DNA from 2 places in the Marinobacter sp. DUT-3 genome. Region 2 is predicted to be linked to the other one. Evidence: predicted binding sites of a transcription regulator. Region 2 holds the regulator's gene; the other holds the start of a gene.
What was found. Region 2 encodes sigma-54, which starts transcription at its own class of promoters, with help from an activator protein. Its sites were predicted from a motif close to ANTGGCATNNANNTTGCTNT; they were not measured.
Positions count from the first base shown of each region.

Region 1 (7,929 bases), 530 kb from region 2:
TGGGGGTTATCTCCGTAGGCGTAGGCGGCCTGGAAGCGGAAAGCGTCATGCTCGGCCGTGCCTCCATGATGCGTCTGCCGGATATCGTCGGCGTGGAGCTGACAGGCAAGCTGCAACCGGGCATCACCGGTACCGATATGGTTCTGGCGATTACCGAGTTCCTGCGTAAGGAGCGGGTGGTCGGTGCGTATCTGGAATTTTACGGTGAAGGCGCAGACAGCCTGACCGTGGGCGACCGCGCCACCATTTCCAATATGACGCCGGAATACGGTGCTACGGCCGCCATGTTCTACATCGATGGCCAGACCATCGATTACCTCAAGCTGACCGGTCGTGAAGACGATCAGGTAGCCCTGGTCGAAAAGTTCGCGAAAGAAACCGGTCTGTGGGCCGACAGCATGAAAAACGCCGAATACGAGCGTGTGCTGAAATTTGATTTGTCATCAGTGACCCGCACGCTGGCTGGCCCGTCCAACCCCCACGCGCACCTGCCGACCTCTGAGCTGGCCAAACGCGGCATTGCCGGCCAGTGGGAAGAGGAAGAAGGCAAGATGCCGGACGGCGCATGCATCATCGCCGCCATCACCAGTTGCACCAACACCAGCAACCCCCGCAACATGGTGGCGGCCGGCCTGATTGCCCGTAACGCCAACAAGTTGGGGCTAACCCGCAAGCCATGGGTAAAGACTTCCCTGGCGCCGGGTTCCAAGACGGTGAAAATGTATCTGGAAGAAGCCGAACTGATGCCGGAGCTGGAACAGCTCGGTTTCGGTGTCGTGGCCTTCGCCTGTACCACCTGTAACGGCATGAGCGGTGCTTTGGATCCGAAGATCCAGCAGGAAATCATCGACCGTGATTTGTACTCCACGGCGGTATTGTCCGGTAACCGGAACTTCGACGGCCGGATTCACCCGTACGCCAAACAGGCGTTCCTGGCGTCGCCGCCGCTGGTTGTGGCCTATGCCATCGCCGGCACCATCCGTTTCGATATCGAGAAGGATGCCCTGGGGTACGATAAGGACGGTAACCCCATCACCCTGAAGGACATCTGGCCGGACGACGCGGAAATCGATGCCATCGTGAAATCCAGTGTGAAGCCGGAGCAGTTCCGCAGCACCTATATTCCGATGTTCGATATCACCCGGGATGCCCAGGCCAACACCAACCCCAACTACGACTGGCGGCCCCAGAGTACCTACATCCGTCGCCCCCCGTATTGGGAAGGCGGCATGGTGGGTGAGAAAACCCTGAAGGGCATGCGACCGCTGGCGGTGTTGCCGGACAACATCACCACCGACCACCTGTCACCATCCAACGCCATCCTGATGGACAGCGCAGCCGGTGAATACCTCCACAAGATGGGCGTGCCGGAGGAAGACTTTAACTCCTACGCGACTCACCGGGGCGATCACCTGACGGCGCAACGGGCCACCTTCGCCAATCCCAAGCTGTTCAATGAAATGGTGCGGGATGAAAACGGCGATGTGAAGCAGGGCTCTCTCGCGCGGATCGAGCCGGAAGGCAAGGTCACCCGCATGTGGGAAGCGATCGAAACCTACATGGAGCGCAAGCAGCCGCTGATCATCATCGCCGGCGCGGACTATGGTCAGGGTTCCTCCCGTGACTGGGCCGCCAAGGGTGTGGCGCTGGCGGGTGTGGAAGCCATCGTGGCCGAGGGCTTCGAGCGCATCCACCGGACCAACCTGGTGGGTATGGGCGTGATGCCTTTGCAGTTCGAGGAAGGCACAACCCGCAAGACCCTGGGTATTGATGGCACGGAAACCTTCGATGTGGAAGGCACGCCGGAGCCCCGTGCGGTGCTGACGCTGATCATCCACCGGAAGAACGGCGACTCCGAGCGGGTGCCGGTGATCTGCCGCCTGGATACCGCTGAGGAAGTGTCGATCTACAAGGCCGGTGGTGTGTTGCAGCGCTTTGCCCAGGATTTCCTGGAGTCCGAAGGGGCTGCGTAATCTTAGGAATGTCGGATTACGGCCCTTCGGGCCTAATCCGACAAGAAAGGTAAAAGGTACCCTATGCCTACCAAACCCCAAATCAGAATCCCCGCCACCTACATGCGCGGCGGCACCAGCAAAGGCGTGTTCTTCCGCCTGCAGGACCTGCCGGAAGCCTGCCAGGTCCCCGGCGAAGCCCGGGACAGGCTCCTGCTGCGGGTCATCGGCAGCCCCGATCCCTACCAGAAGCAGATCGACGGCATGGGCGGTGCCACGTCCAGCACCAGTAAAACCGTCATCCTGACGGAACCCACTCAGCAGGATCACGACGTGGATTACCTGTTCGGTCAGGTCTCCATCGACAAACCGTTTGTGGACTGGAGCGGCAACTGCGGCAACCTGACCGCTGCGGTGGGTGCGTTCGCCATCAACGGTGGCTTTGTGGCCAAGGACCGCATCCCCGAAAACGGCACCTGTACCGTCCGCATCTGGCAGGCCAACATCCGTAAAACCATCGTGGCTCATGTGCCGATCACCAATGGCGAAGTCCAGGAAACCGGCGATTTTGAGCTGGACGGGGTGACATTCCCGGCCGCCGAAGTACAGGTGGAATTCATGGACCCGGCCGATGGTGAGGGCTCCATGTTTCCCACCGGTAACCTGGTGGACGATCTGGACGTACCCGGCGTGGGTACTCTGAAAGCCACCATGATCAATGCCGGTATCCCGACCATCTTCGTCAACGCGGAGGACATCGGGTACAAGGGCGCCGAGTTGCAGGACGACATCAACAGCGATCCCAAAGCGCTGGCCATGTTCGAGACCATTCGTGCCCACGGCGCGGTGAAAATGGGGCTGATCCAGAACATCGAGGAAGCCGCGAACCGTCAGCACACCCCGAAAGTGGCGTTTGTCGCCAAGCCGGTGGATTACGTGTCCTCCAGCGGCAAGTCGATCGGGGCAGGGAATGTGGACGTGCTGGTGCGCGCTTTGTCCATGGGTAAGCTTCATCACGCCATGATGGGAACCGCAGCGGTGGCGATTGCAACGGCATCCGCCGTTCCGGGAACCCTGGTGAACCTGGCCGCTGGCGGCGGTGACCGTACCCATGTGACCTTTGGGCATCCGTCCGGCACCCTGCGGGTTGGCGCCGAGGCAAAGCAAGTAGACGGTCAGTGGACCGCCACCAAAGCCATTATGAGCCGCAGCGCGCGGATCCTGATGGAAGGCTGGGTTCGGGTACCGCAAACCGCTCAGTAATGACCTAGACTTACCTTTACCGGGTAAGTCAGCCGTTATTCATGGCCGTCCCTCATCCGTCCGGAAAAGGAGAGCGCCAATGAGCAGCAATGTAGACCAGAACGTTCGACCGGATTACGACGATGTCCTGCAGAAAATTGCGGACTACGTCCTGACCTACGAGGTCGACAGCGAAGAAGCCTGGGACACTGCCCGCAACTGCCTGATGGACACCTTGGGGTGTGGCTTACTGGCATTACGCTTCCCGGAGTGTACCAAGCACCTGGGGCCCATCGTTGAGGGTACGGTGGTACCCCACGGCGCACGGGTGCCTGGCACCTCCTTTCGCCTGGACCCGGTTAAGGCCGCCTGGGATATAGGCTGCATTGTGCGCTGGCTGGATTATAACGATACCTGGCTGGCGGCGGAGTGGGGGCATCCATCGGACAACCTGGGCGGCATCCTGGCGGTCGCGGATCATCTTTCCCAGAAGCGCGTGGCCGAAGGCAAGGACGCCATCACCATGCGCGCGGTTCTGGAAGCCATGATCATGGCCCATGAAATCCAGGGCGTGCTGGCGCTGGAGAACTCGTTTAACCGGGTAGGGCTGGATCATGTGGTGCTGGTCAAAGTGGCATCAACCGCAGTTACCGCCAAACTCATGGGCGCCAGCCGCGAGCAGTTATTGTCTGCGCTGTCCCATGCCTGGGTGGACGGCCAGTCCCTCCGTACATACCGCCATGCACCCAATGCCGGCTCCCGCAAATCCTGGGCGGCAGGCGATGCCACCTCCCGGGCGGTACGCCTGGCGGATATCGCCCTGCGCGGCGAGATGGGTGTCCCCGGCGTCCTGACGGCACCCCAGTGGGGCTTCTACGATGTGCTGTTCAGCAAGACCAACAAAGACCAGAAACTGAAACCGAAGGACCAGCAGCGGTTCTCCCTGCCGCAGGATTTTGGCTCCTATGTGATGGAAAACATCCTGTTCAAGATTTCCTTCCCGGCGGAGTTCCACGCCCAGACAGCAGCCGAGGCGGCCGTTACCCTGCACCCGCAAGTGAAAGACCGGCTTGATGACATCGACCGGATTGTCATCACCACCCACGAATCCGCTATTCGCATCATCTCCAAGGAAGGCTCGCTTGCCAATGCCGCGGATCGGGATCATTGCCTGCAATATATGGCGGCGGTTCCCCTGATTTTCGGCAGCCTGACGGCAGAGCACTACGAAGACGGCTTTCACAAAGCAAACCCGATCATCGACGATATCCGCGCCAGAATGGATATCGTGGAAGACGAGCGTTATACCCGCGAGTACCTGGAGCCGGACAAACGCTCCATTGCCAACGCCATACAGGTGTTCTTCAAAGACGGATCCAGCACCGAGCAGGTGGCGGTAGAGTATCCCATTGGCCACAGGCGGCGAAGGAAAGAGGGCATCCCGCTACTTGTGGGCAAATTCCGTAACAACCTGGCCACCCGGTTCCCGGCTCAACTTTGCCATCGCATTGTCGATATGTGTACCGACCAGGAAACGCTGGAATCGACGTCGGTTCAGGAGTTTGTCGGTCTGTTTGTTATCTGAGTCTTTCCGTCGATGCAAAGGGCGCGCGGGATTGATAATGCGGCTTACGGATATGTCGCTTTTGAAACAGTACGTAGTCAGGAATTTTTACATCGAAAAATACAAGAATAAATAAGGCATTGATAAAAAAGATAAAAATAAGTTGGCCCTTCAATTGCTTTGTAGTGGATGTCGCAGTAAATGGACGACCACACAAAGGAGTGAGGAAATGAAAAGGGCTCTTGCAACAACAACGGTAGGGATTGCTCTTGCGTCATTGTTCTCGGTGTCGGCTGCTAACGCCGCCGTGATGAATGTGACCCTGAGTGGGCCAGGAACGGCAACCGCAGAAGCCGCAGAGGCGACTTTTCTGTCGTACCTCAAAGACACTACCACGGAAGACTTTGAAGGCTTTACCGCCGCCACGGATTCATCCGGCCAATTCGTCAATATCAATACCGGCGTTGGCACGTTTACCCAGCTCCAGACCGCGGGAAACGGCGCCACAGAGGCATGCAATGACGGCGGCTTCAGCTGTACGGGTGGATTAGCAGTTCTGGATTCCACAACCAGTCCGTTCATTGGGCGGTATCCGCTGCCGGACGAACCAGGTAACAACAACTGGCTCGACAGCATGGACTCCCAGGAAATGCAGTTCTCCATCAGCGGGATGTTCAAGGCTGTGGGGTTCTACATGACCGACCCCAATGACGTTGGTGGCCTGCTGGATATCGTCTTTGAGGACGACACCACGGCAACCTACAGCATGAATGACATCTTCACGGGTGCACAGGGCGAGGGCGCAGCGTATTACCTGGGCTTTATCAGCGATGTTGCCATTACCTCCCTGGTGTTTAAATCCAATCACACCAATGACGGATTTGGTATCGATAATGTGACAGTTGGCCAGGTTCCCGAGCCCGGCACTCTGGCTCTTATGGGCCTGGGGCTTATGGGAATTGGCATGATGCGTCGCCGCAGAGGCTGACCGAGTAGCTGCTGTAAAAAAAACAAACAACGCAACCCGGTTTCCGGGTTGCGTTGTTAACTTTCTTTACAGGTAGTGTCGGAAATTTTATCGATTTCGTTGAAGTTACAAAAAATTACATTACACTTGTTGTTGACAGCAGATTCCGTTGCATGGGATGCACGGTGCCAGTTCGAGTGAACAACAAAAGGAGTTGACGTGGCCCACGTCAGATTGTTCAGGCATTACATTCATGTCCCCTTTGTTATTTTGGGCCTGATAGATTTTTTTGTGCTGGTTGGCAGTTTCCTTCTGGCCACGTTCTTCCGTTATTTCGGCGATCTGACGTACTTCCTGGAAAGTCTTCGCGTCCTGATTCCCTCCGCCGTAATCTTCGCGCTGGTTTGCCTGTTGGTCATGATTGCGATCGGTGTTCATCAATCCCATGTCGAAGAAGGCATGTCGGGGATGATGCTCAGAACGATCATGGCCCTGATTGTGGCGGTTCCGGCATCCGGATTTACCTACCTGCTGGCCAGTGACTGGCTTTGGTACCTTGGATCCAGTGGTGTACTGACGTCGGCCTCGGTATTTGGCTTCTTTCTGCTGGGCATTGTGCGTTCCATCTTTTTCGCCGTGGCCGGCCGGGACGCCTTCAAGCGGAAAGTGCTGGTTCTGGGTTCGGGCTACAGGGCGCGGCAATTGCTGGAGGATCTGAGAACCCCGTTTAACCGCCAGGGGTTCAAGTTAACCGGATTCGTCCCCCTCCCCGGAGAGCACACCGAAGTGGCGGAGGAGCACCTGCTTCAATTGCCTTGCACGCTACACCAGCACATCTTGCGCCACCCCGTGACTGAGATCGTGGTGGCCGTGGATGACCGCAGGAAAGGGTTGCCTATGGATGACCTGCTGGAATGCAAGATGGAAGGCGTCAAGATTATTGACGGTGCAACCTTCTACGAACAGGAATCCAGAAAAGTGGCCCTGGAAATGATTACCCGCGGATGGCTGGTTTTTTCTGACGGCTTCACCGTTTCTTCTGTGTTCGGAATCGGGAAACGTTCACTGGACATCATGGCGGCTACCACGCTGCTTTTGGCCAGTTTGCCGTTCATGATTCTGACAGCCATCGCGATCAAGATTGAAGATGGCCTGAAATCTCCGGTTTTCTACAGCCAGGAGCGTGTTGGGCTCAATGGCAGGATATTTCAGGTTCACAAGTTTCGCTCAATGATTACTGACGCCGAGAAAAATGGTGCGGTGTGGGCGAGCAGGGATGATGCCCGGGTGACAAAGGTCGGTGATTTTATCCGTAAGGTACGGATCGACGAACTGCCCCAGATATTCAATGTGCTGAACGGAACCATGGCGTTCGTGGGGCCTCGGCCGGAGCGCCCGGTCTTCGTTCAGCAGCTGTCGGAGAAAATTCCCTTTTACAGTGAGCGACACCGGGTAAAGCCGGGTCTGACCGGGTGGGCTCAGCTATGCTTTGCCTATGCGGACAACGAAGAGGACACCCGGGAGAAACTTCGTTACGACCTTTATTACATCAAAAATCAGAGTTTGTTGCTGGATTTGTTGATTATAATTCAGACAGTGGAAGTGGTATTGTTCAAAAAAGGATCAAGGTAGTTTCGGGGTTGTGCTGTTCCCGGAACATGGAATGAAGCAAGGACTTGTAGAGAGGATTCACAATGTCACGGATGTACTCCTTCGCGGGAATTTCCCTGCTACTGGCGGCGGTAGCTTTGGTTGCCGGTTGTGCCAGCCCATCTCCCTCCTCACCGGAGAAAATTCGGCGTGCCCTGAACGTCGACACATCGACCAGCGTTGATGAATACGTACTGGGTGCCACTGACGTGGTCAAGGTTTCGGTCTGGCGAAACGACGATCTGAGCATCACCGTGCCGGTACGACCGGATGGCAAGATTTCTGTGCCTCTGGTTGGCGACGTCCAGGCCAGTGGCCGCACGCCGGTCGGACTGGCGGAGGAGATCGAAAGCAATCTTGCCCAATACATCCGCGAGCCGCAGGTCAGCATCGTGGTGACGTCGATGGGCAGTCACGAATACAGCGATCGCGTGAGGGTAACCGGAGCGGTGCAGCAACCGGTGTCCGTCCCCCACCGTGCGGGCATGACAGTGCTTGATGTTGTACTTGGCGCTGGCGGCGCCACACCGTTCGCGGCACTGAATAACTCGATG
Region 1 is NZ_JBNRMG010000001.1:544,852-552,780, forward strand. Features, by position in the region: gene acnD (Fe/S-dependent 2-methylisocitrate dehydratase AcnD) at 1-1,973, shown strand, start outside; gene prpF (2-methylaconitate cis-trans isomerase PrpF) at 2,037-3,215, shown strand; gene prpD (2-methylcitrate dehydratase) at 3,295-4,779, shown strand; gene ACQUWM_RS02510 (PEP-CTERM sorting domain-containing protein) at 4,988-5,746, shown strand; gene ACQUWM_RS02515 (TIGR03013 family XrtA/PEP-CTERM system glycosyltransferase) at 5,945-7,357, shown strand; gene ACQUWM_RS02520 (XrtA/PEP-CTERM system exopolysaccharide export protein) at 7,420-7,929, shown strand, end outside.
Region 1: ACQUWM_RS02510 (PEP-CTERM sorting domain-containing protein) is a predicted target of sigma-54. The motif match lies at 4,921-4,940, and genes of this name have one in related genera.

Region 2 (7,929 bases):
CCGTGTGGCTGTGTTGCCGGAAAACTTCGCGGTGCTGGCCACCTCCCAGATGGTCACTTGTGGCCAGCAGGAGGCATCAGACGCGCCGGTCATCCGCCAATTCCTTGCTGACCAGGCGCGCCGGTTGGGGATCTGGATTGTGGGGGGCTCATTACCCATGGGCACTCGCCCGGACGGATCAGCGATCGACGGTCGGGTCCGCGCCACCGCCCTGGTTTACGATGATCAGGGCAAAGAGGTTGGCCGGTATGACAAGATTCACCTGTTCGACGCCATGGTGGAAGACGCCCACGGCCAATACCGGGAATCCGATACGTTCGAACCCGGCGATGCCGTGGTGACTATTGAAACGCCTTTTGGCCGGTTGGGGATGGCGATCTGCTATGACCTGCGATTCCCCGAACTCTTTCGCGCACTGCGGGACAAAGAGGCGGACTGGATCTGCCTGCCCAGTGCGTTCACCTGGCAGACCGGGGACGCCCACTGGCACGCGCTGATCCGCGCCAGGGCTATCGAGAACCAGGTTTGGGTGGTGGCTGCCGGGCAGGGCGGTCAGAATAGCGAGCGCCGCCGTACCTACGGCCACAGCCTGATTTGCGACCCCTGGGGCAAGGTGGTGTCGGAGATTACAGAAGAAGGCCCCGGAGTGGTGACCGCAGCCCTGGACGCCGACCACCTGGCCAACGTCCGCACCCGCATGCCAGTCTGGGAACATCGGCGATTATAAAAAACTACTCCACGTCGTCAATCGCTTCCCGCAAGTACCGGAACAGCTTTCTCGCCTGTCCGGTATTCTTCTGCTTTTCCGCGTCCTTGCGGGCATTACGCGCGAGGTTGCGCAGGTGCTGGATATCGGCGCCGGGGCAATAGTTCACGAATTCGCCCACCGCTGAATCGCCCTCGCTGATCATGCGGTCACGCCAGCGTTCCGCCAGGTGGTGGCGGCGGGTGTGTTCCTCGCTGCCGGCGTCGAATGCATCAATCGCCCGCTTCAGGGCATCCGGATCGTCTTCCTGGCGGATCACCTTGCCGATGAACTGCAGGTGCCGGCGCTTGGCCTCATTCTGGCGAATGCGGCGGGATTCCTCGATCGCAGCCCTCAGGGTGTCGCTGATGGTCAGGGTTTCGAGCTGGTCATTGCTCAGCTCCAGCATGCGTTTGCCGAGATCCTGAAGGGCGTGCATTTCCCGCTTCAGCTGGGATTTGCTGGGGCCAGAGTATTCCGGCGCGTCGTTGTCTTGGTGATCGTTCATAATGTTGCCTGTTCGTCGGATTACGCTTCGCTAATCCGACAGGGATTTATGCATAGAAGATGGTAGCCAGCCCGAGAAAGGCCATGAAACCCACCACATCCGTAACCGTAGTCAGAATCACGCTGCCGGCCAGCGCCGGGTCAATATTACGGGATTTGAGAAACAGCGGCAGGACCGTACCCACCAGGGCGGCGGCTACCAGATTGATAATCAACGCCGCGGCAATGATACCCCCAATCAACACATCCTTGAACCAGAGCGTTGCGGCCGTGGCAACCACCACGGCCCAGAGCACGCCGTTGAGCATGCCCACCACAAACTCCCGGTTCAGCAGCCAGCGGACGTTAACGCCGCTGATCTGGCCCACGGCCATGCCGCGGATCACCAGAGTCAGGGTCTGGCTGCCGGCAATGCCGCCCATGCTGGCGACAATGGGCATCAACACCGCCAGTGCAACCACCTTGGCGATGGTGTCCTCAAAAATGCCGATAACGCCGGACGCAATGAACGCGGTAATCAGGTTGATGCCCAGCCAGATGGCCCGGCGCCGGGTCGTTTTAAGGATTGGCGCGAACGTATCCTCGTCCTCATCCAGACCGGCCATGCTCATCAGCGAATGGTCTGCGTCCTCGCGGATAACGTCTACCACGTCATCGATGGTGATACGGCCCAGCAGGCGACCATCCTCATTCACTACCGGCGCGGAAATCAGGTCGTAGCGCTCAAACAGGGTGGCAACCTTGGTGTCCGACAACAGCACCGGAATGGGTTCAATGTCAGTGTCCATCACTTCCCGCACCGTCGCCGCCGGATTGGAGACCAGCATCTTGGTGATCGGGAGCATACCAATGAATTCATCCCGCCGGCTCACCACGATCAGACTGTCGGTCATTGGCGGCAGGTTGCGGTGCCTGCGCAGGTAGCGTAATACCACATCGATGCTGATGTCCGGGCGCACCGTGATGGTGTCCGTGTTCATCAGGCCGCCAGCGGTGTCCTCCGGGTAGGACAGAACTTCCTCTACCCGCTGCCGGTCCTGCTCGTCCATGGTATCCAGGACTTCCTGGATGACGGTATCCGGCAGCTGCTGCAGCAAGTCGGCCAGGTCATCCGACTCGAAATCTTCCAGGATGTCCGCCAGTTCCTGGGCATTAAGCTGGCTGAGGAAGTAGCCCCGGATGTCATCGCTGAGGTATTGGAGAACCTCCCCTTCAAGCTGCTTATCGACCAGGTTCCACAGCAGAGCCCGCTGGCGGGGCGGTGACGATTCCAGCAGGTGAGCAATATCACTGGGGCTCAGGCCGCCATTCAGGATGCGTGCAACCTGTTTCAGCGCACCACTGTCCAACGCTTCGCTGAGGGAGCGAAGGCGCTGGCGGGCCTGGCTTTTTTCCAGAATATCGGTCATGAATCACCCACAGTCAGAAAACCCCCGTATTATAGCGGAGTTAGGCGGTACAGGTGAGAAAGAGTTGTAGGTGAATGTCGAAGAAAACCGCCCGGCGAGCGAGACGGGGCCTTACTCGCCTTCGCCAAAATAGTCATTGATTAGCTCGGCCAGGGCTTCAATGGCCTGTTGTTCGTCCTCGCCGTCTGCAATCAGCTCTACTTCCGTTCCCTTGCTGGCCGCCAACATCATGACCTGCATGATATTCTTGGCATCAACCTCACGGCCCTTGCCGCAGATTCTCACGGTACTTTGGTAAGCGGACGCCGTTGCAACCAGCTTGGCGGTTGCCCGTGCGTGCAACCCCAGCTTGTTGATAATGGTGATGTTTCGGCGAATCATAAGCAGGTTACGCTGGGTCCCGGGGTTGCAGGTGCGGCAGTTCCGTGTGGCGCACCTGAACGTTGCTGTACTTCTGGCGGAAATGCTGGCCAAGTTGTTCGCAGACGTAGACGGAGCGATGCTGGCCGCCGGTGCAGCCGATGGAGATGGTCATATAGCTTCGGTTGCTGTCAGCGAAGGTAGGAAGCCAGCTTTCCAGGAACGTGGTCAGGTCCTCGACCATCTTGCGGGTCAGTGGTTCCTTTTCCAGGAAATCGATGACCGGTTGGTCAGTGCCGACAAACTGTCGCAGGCTTGTGTCCCAGTAAGGGTTGGGCAGGCAGCGCACGTCGAAGACGTAGTCAGAGTCCAGTGGCACGCCGTGCTTGAACCCGAACGACTGGAACAGCAGCGCCAGTTCCTGCTCCTTGCGACCGACGATCCGTTGTTTGACCATGTCACGTAACTCATACATGGACATACCGGTGGTGTCGATGTACAGGTCGGCCAGTTTGGACAGCGGTTCCAGCAGTTTTTTCTCGTTGCTGATGGCCTCACGGAGCGAGGTCTTGTCGTCGCTCAGCGGGTGCTTGCGCCGGGTGGCATGGAAACGCTGAAGCAGGGATTGTTCGTCCGCGTCCAGGTAAATGATCTCGACGGTCACGCCGGTATTCTGGAGTTGGCGGTAAATGGCTTCGAAATTGGTCAGTTCACCCGCCAGGTTGCGGGCATCAATGCTGACCGCCATCTTCTTCAGGCGACCGGGAGTGTCGCTGTGGCTGGCGGCTTCCTTGGTCAGGGGGAAGAGCAGGCCAATGGGCAGGTTATCAATACAGTAAAAACCAAGGTCTTCCAGTACATGCAGCGCCGTACTTTTCCCTGAGCCCGACCTGCCACTGACAATAATCAGTTTCATCGCCTGTTTGCCTCCGGTCAGTAAAATATCAGCCGTTACTGTCCAGCATGCGGCTGTAAAGAGACTGGGCATCGGTACACTGCCGCAGTTGATCGCAAAATCCGCGATCGTTGAACTTCTCCGCCAGCTGGCTGAGCAGTTCCAGGTGTTCGCTGGTGGCTTCCTTGGGAACAATCAGGGCAAACACCAGGTCCACCGGCTGATTGTCAATGGCGTCAAAGCCCACGCCTTCTTCCAGCGTAAACAGCACGCCTACCACTCGGTCCAGGCCGTCCAGGCGGCAATGAGGGATAGCGATCCCCTGGCCGATGCCGGTACTTCCCAACCGCTCCCGTGAGATCAGGTTGTTGAAGATCTGGGTCTCACTGAGGGAGGCGTCCTGCTGATTTACCTCCTCGGCAATGAATTCCAGAACGCGTTTCTTGCTGGACGCAGCTACCCGGCAAAGGGTCAGCTCCGGTGCAAGTATGTTTTCTATAGTCAGGGATGTGTCGCTCATGGATCGACTGCAATTCCGTAAAAAAAAGGCTGCGGCATGTTAACCCATGCCGCAGCTCGATTGTTTTGAATGCCTGGAAAACAGCGCCTTAACGGGCGCCGTTACCATGCATACGATCGACGTTCTTTTCCTTGTGCTTGAGAATCTGACGGTCCAGCTTGTCAATCAGCGAATCAATCGCTGCGTACATGTCATCGTTTTCCGCCTTTGCGTGAATCTCACCGCCAATCACATGGAGTGTCGCCTCCGCCATCTGCCGTACCTTCTCCACCTCAAGCGTTACCTGGCAGTTGCTGATGTGGTCAAAATGGCGCTCGAGCTTTTCAAACTTGCCTGATACGTAATCTTTCAGTGCGGGGGTCAATTCTACATGGTGGCCTGAAATATTGAGTTGCATAGGCGTCTCCTGTCGTCATCTTGCCGGCCCCTGTTAAGGGCTGACGGTGTGCCAGCGCTGTTCACGCCGGCGGATCCTGTCGGGTCAAACCAGCCGTTTTCGTTCGTTGGATGGCGGAATGTGCATAGCCTCCCGATATTTGGCTACGGTCCGCCTGGCTACCTTGATGCCCTGTTCTCCTAGCATGGCTGCAATTTTGCTATCGCTCAATGGCTTTTTCGGAGTTTCTGACGCAATCAGTTTCTTGATCATGGCACGGATCGCGGTTGAGGAACACTCTCCGCCCTCATCGGTGCTGACATGGCTGGAGAAAAAGTACTTCAGTTCGAAGATGCCACGGGGGGTGTGCATGTATTTCTGTGTGGTCACCCGGGAAATGGTGGACTCATGCATTTCCACGGCCTGGGCTATGTCCGAGAGGATCAGCGGCTTCATGGCTTCCTCGCCATGATCCAGAAATCCCTGCTGGTGCTCGACAATGCGGGTTGCCACCTTGAGCAGGGTTTCGTTCCGGCTCTGCAGGCTCTTGATGAACCATTTGGCTTCCTGCAGCTGATCTCTCAGGTAGGTGTTGTCGGCACTGCTGTCCGCGCGCTTGATCAGGGAGGCATAGCTGGCATTGACCCGGATTCGTGGCGCAATGTCCGGATTGAGTTCAACACGCCAGCGCCCGTTATGCTTGCGAACCATCACGTCGGGAATGACATAGTCCGGCTCCGCCCGGTCCACCGAATCGCCCGGGCGCGGGTTGAGGCTGGTGATCAGCGCCAGCACTTCCCGCAGCTGGTCTTCCTTCAGGCGGCTGCGGCGCAGCAGTTGCGCGTAATCCCGGTTGCCCAGAAGGTTGATGTAATGGGTGATAACCAGTCGCGCCTGGGCCAGCCAGGGGGTGTCCGGGGGCAACTGGTTCAGCTGGATCAGCAGGCACCCCTGCAGGTCACGGGCAAAGACGCCGGGAGGATCAAAGTGTTGCAGGCGGTGCAGCACGGCCTCCACTTCATCCAGTTCCAGCGGGTCGTCTTCCGTGTCGTCAACCAGTCCGGAATGGATTTCCTCAATGGAGGTAGTCAGGTATCCGCGTTCGTCTACCGCGTCCATCAGGGCGTGGGCGATGGCCTGGTCCCGTTCGCTGAGAGGCGTCAGGTTCAGCTGCCATTCGAGATGGTCCTGAAGGGTTTCCGTCGGGGAGTTGCGGGTTTCGAAGTCGCTGTCGTTTTCGTCGTCGTTGCGGGCCGCCGGTGCTGGCGCGGACTGGTAGATGTCATCCCAGGCGGTGTCTACCGGCAGGTCATCGGGGATGTTGTCGGGAATGTCGTTCTCCGACGACCAGTCGGGGCCATTCTCGGATTCATCCCAGTCGGTGGCGGATTCCGCCGCTGAAGCGGTTTCCTCGGCCTTGGCCGACTCCTCGTTGTCCTGCCCGGATTCGTTGGCGTCGGGCGCGTCGTCATCTTCCGACGTTTCCAGCATGGGGTTCGAGTCCAGCGCCTGCTGGATTTCCTGCTGCAGGTCCAGTGTGGAGAGTTGCAGAAGCTTGATCGCCTGCTGCAACTGGGGCGTCATGGTCAGGCTCTGACCCAGTTTTAACTGTAATGACGCTTTCATAACCATGGTTCAGGATCCGTGACTCAATAGCACCGTCTTAACGGGTGATTGCAAAAAAATTCGTTGTATGCTGGCTACTTGCCAGACCAAGCAAGTTCTTTGCCGAGTGTACTTGCTTGTCACCAACATGACAATTGGGTCATGAAGACGGCGGTGTCGGAATATGCGTTACGTCAAAGTCGGAATTCATTGCCAAGGTAAACCTCTTTCACCTGCTGGTTGGCCAGGATTTCCTCGGAATTGCCGGAGGCAATGATGTGGCCGCCCGACACAATGTAGGCATTCTCACAGATATCCAGGGTTTCACGCACGTTGTGGTCGGTGATCAGAACGCCGATGCCCTTGTCCCGCAGGTGGCGGATTATCTGCTTGATATCGCTGACTGAAATCGGATCAACACCGGCAAACGGTTCGTCCAGCAGGATAAACGCCGGCTCCATGGCCAGTGCCCGGGCAATTTCCACCCGCCGCCGCTCACCGCCGGACAGCGCCATACCAACGCTGTCACGGATGTGGGTAATGTGAAACTCCTCCAGCAACTCTTCCACCTTGCTCTCGCGATCGGTCCGCTTGAGTTCCTTGCGGGTTTCCAGGATGGCCATGATGTTGTCCCGCACCGTCAGCTTGCGGAACACCGACGCTTCCTGGGGTAGGTAACCAATGCCTCTGCGCGCCCGGCCATGCATGGGCAGCGGAGTGATGTCCTGGCTGTCGATGGTGATGCGGCCATTATCCGCCGGCACCAGACCCACGATCATGTAGAAGCAGGTGGTCTTGCCGGCCCCGTTGGGACCCAGAAGGCCAACGATTTCGCCGCTGCGGATCTCCAGGGAGACGTCAAGGACCACTTTCTTTTGCTTGTAGCTTTTCGCCAGATTACTGGCCCTGAGAACTGCCATCCGAATCCTGTCTGTTTTGGCTGTTGCGTGGCTGGATAACCATTTCAACACGGCCACTGCCGTTGGTTTCTTCTGCAGCACCTTCGGCGGTAACTACCCGATCGACGCTATCATAATGAATGATGTCGCCACGGAACAGGTTGCCGTTCTGTTCGATTTCCGCTTCGCGTTCGAACGTCAGCCGGCTCTCCGGAGCGGAATAGGTGATATTGAGGGCGCGGGCATCGGTTTCACCCTGACCATCCCGGGCGGGTTGCCGGTAATGGGCGGGCCGGCCGGTTGCCTCGATACGCCGGAGGCCGTTCTCGTCCCGGTACAGGATCACCTTGTCGGCGGTAAGCTCGGTAGCGTCCTGGGTCAGGATGACATCACCGGTGTAGGTGGCAACGCCCTTGCTGTCGTCCAGCCGCGCGTTGTCCGCGTTGACAGTGATCGGGGTGTCGGAATCCAGGTTGAAAGCAGCAGCGGATCCGGCAACCAGCAAGGCGGCCAGCGCGGCGGTCAATTTACGGATTGGCTTGTTGGCCAGGCTCATAGCGTCCTTCCACCTGTGAGTTAAGTTCGAGTATGCGGTCATCAATCCACGCCTTCA
Region 2 is NZ_JBNRMG010000001.1:12,316-20,244, forward strand. Features, by position in the region: gene ACQUWM_RS00050 (carbon-nitrogen hydrolase family protein) at 1-727, shown strand, start outside; gene yjgA (ribosome biogenesis factor YjgA) at 732-1,253, opposite strand; gene mgtE (magnesium transporter) at 1,300-2,661, opposite strand; gene ACQUWM_RS00065 (HPr family phosphocarrier protein) at 2,773-3,042, opposite strand; gene rapZ (RNase adapter RapZ) at 3,050-3,937, opposite strand; gene ptsN (PTS IIA-like nitrogen regulatory protein PtsN) at 3,966-4,436, opposite strand; gene hpf (ribosome hibernation promoting factor) at 4,525-4,833, opposite strand; gene ACQUWM_RS00085 (RNA polymerase factor sigma-54) at 4,918-6,438, opposite strand; gene lptB (LPS export ABC transporter ATP-binding protein) at 6,612-7,337, opposite strand; gene lptA (lipopolysaccharide transport periplasmic protein LptA) at 7,315-7,872, opposite strand; gene lptC (LPS export ABC transporter periplasmic protein LptC) at 7,844-7,929, opposite strand, start outside.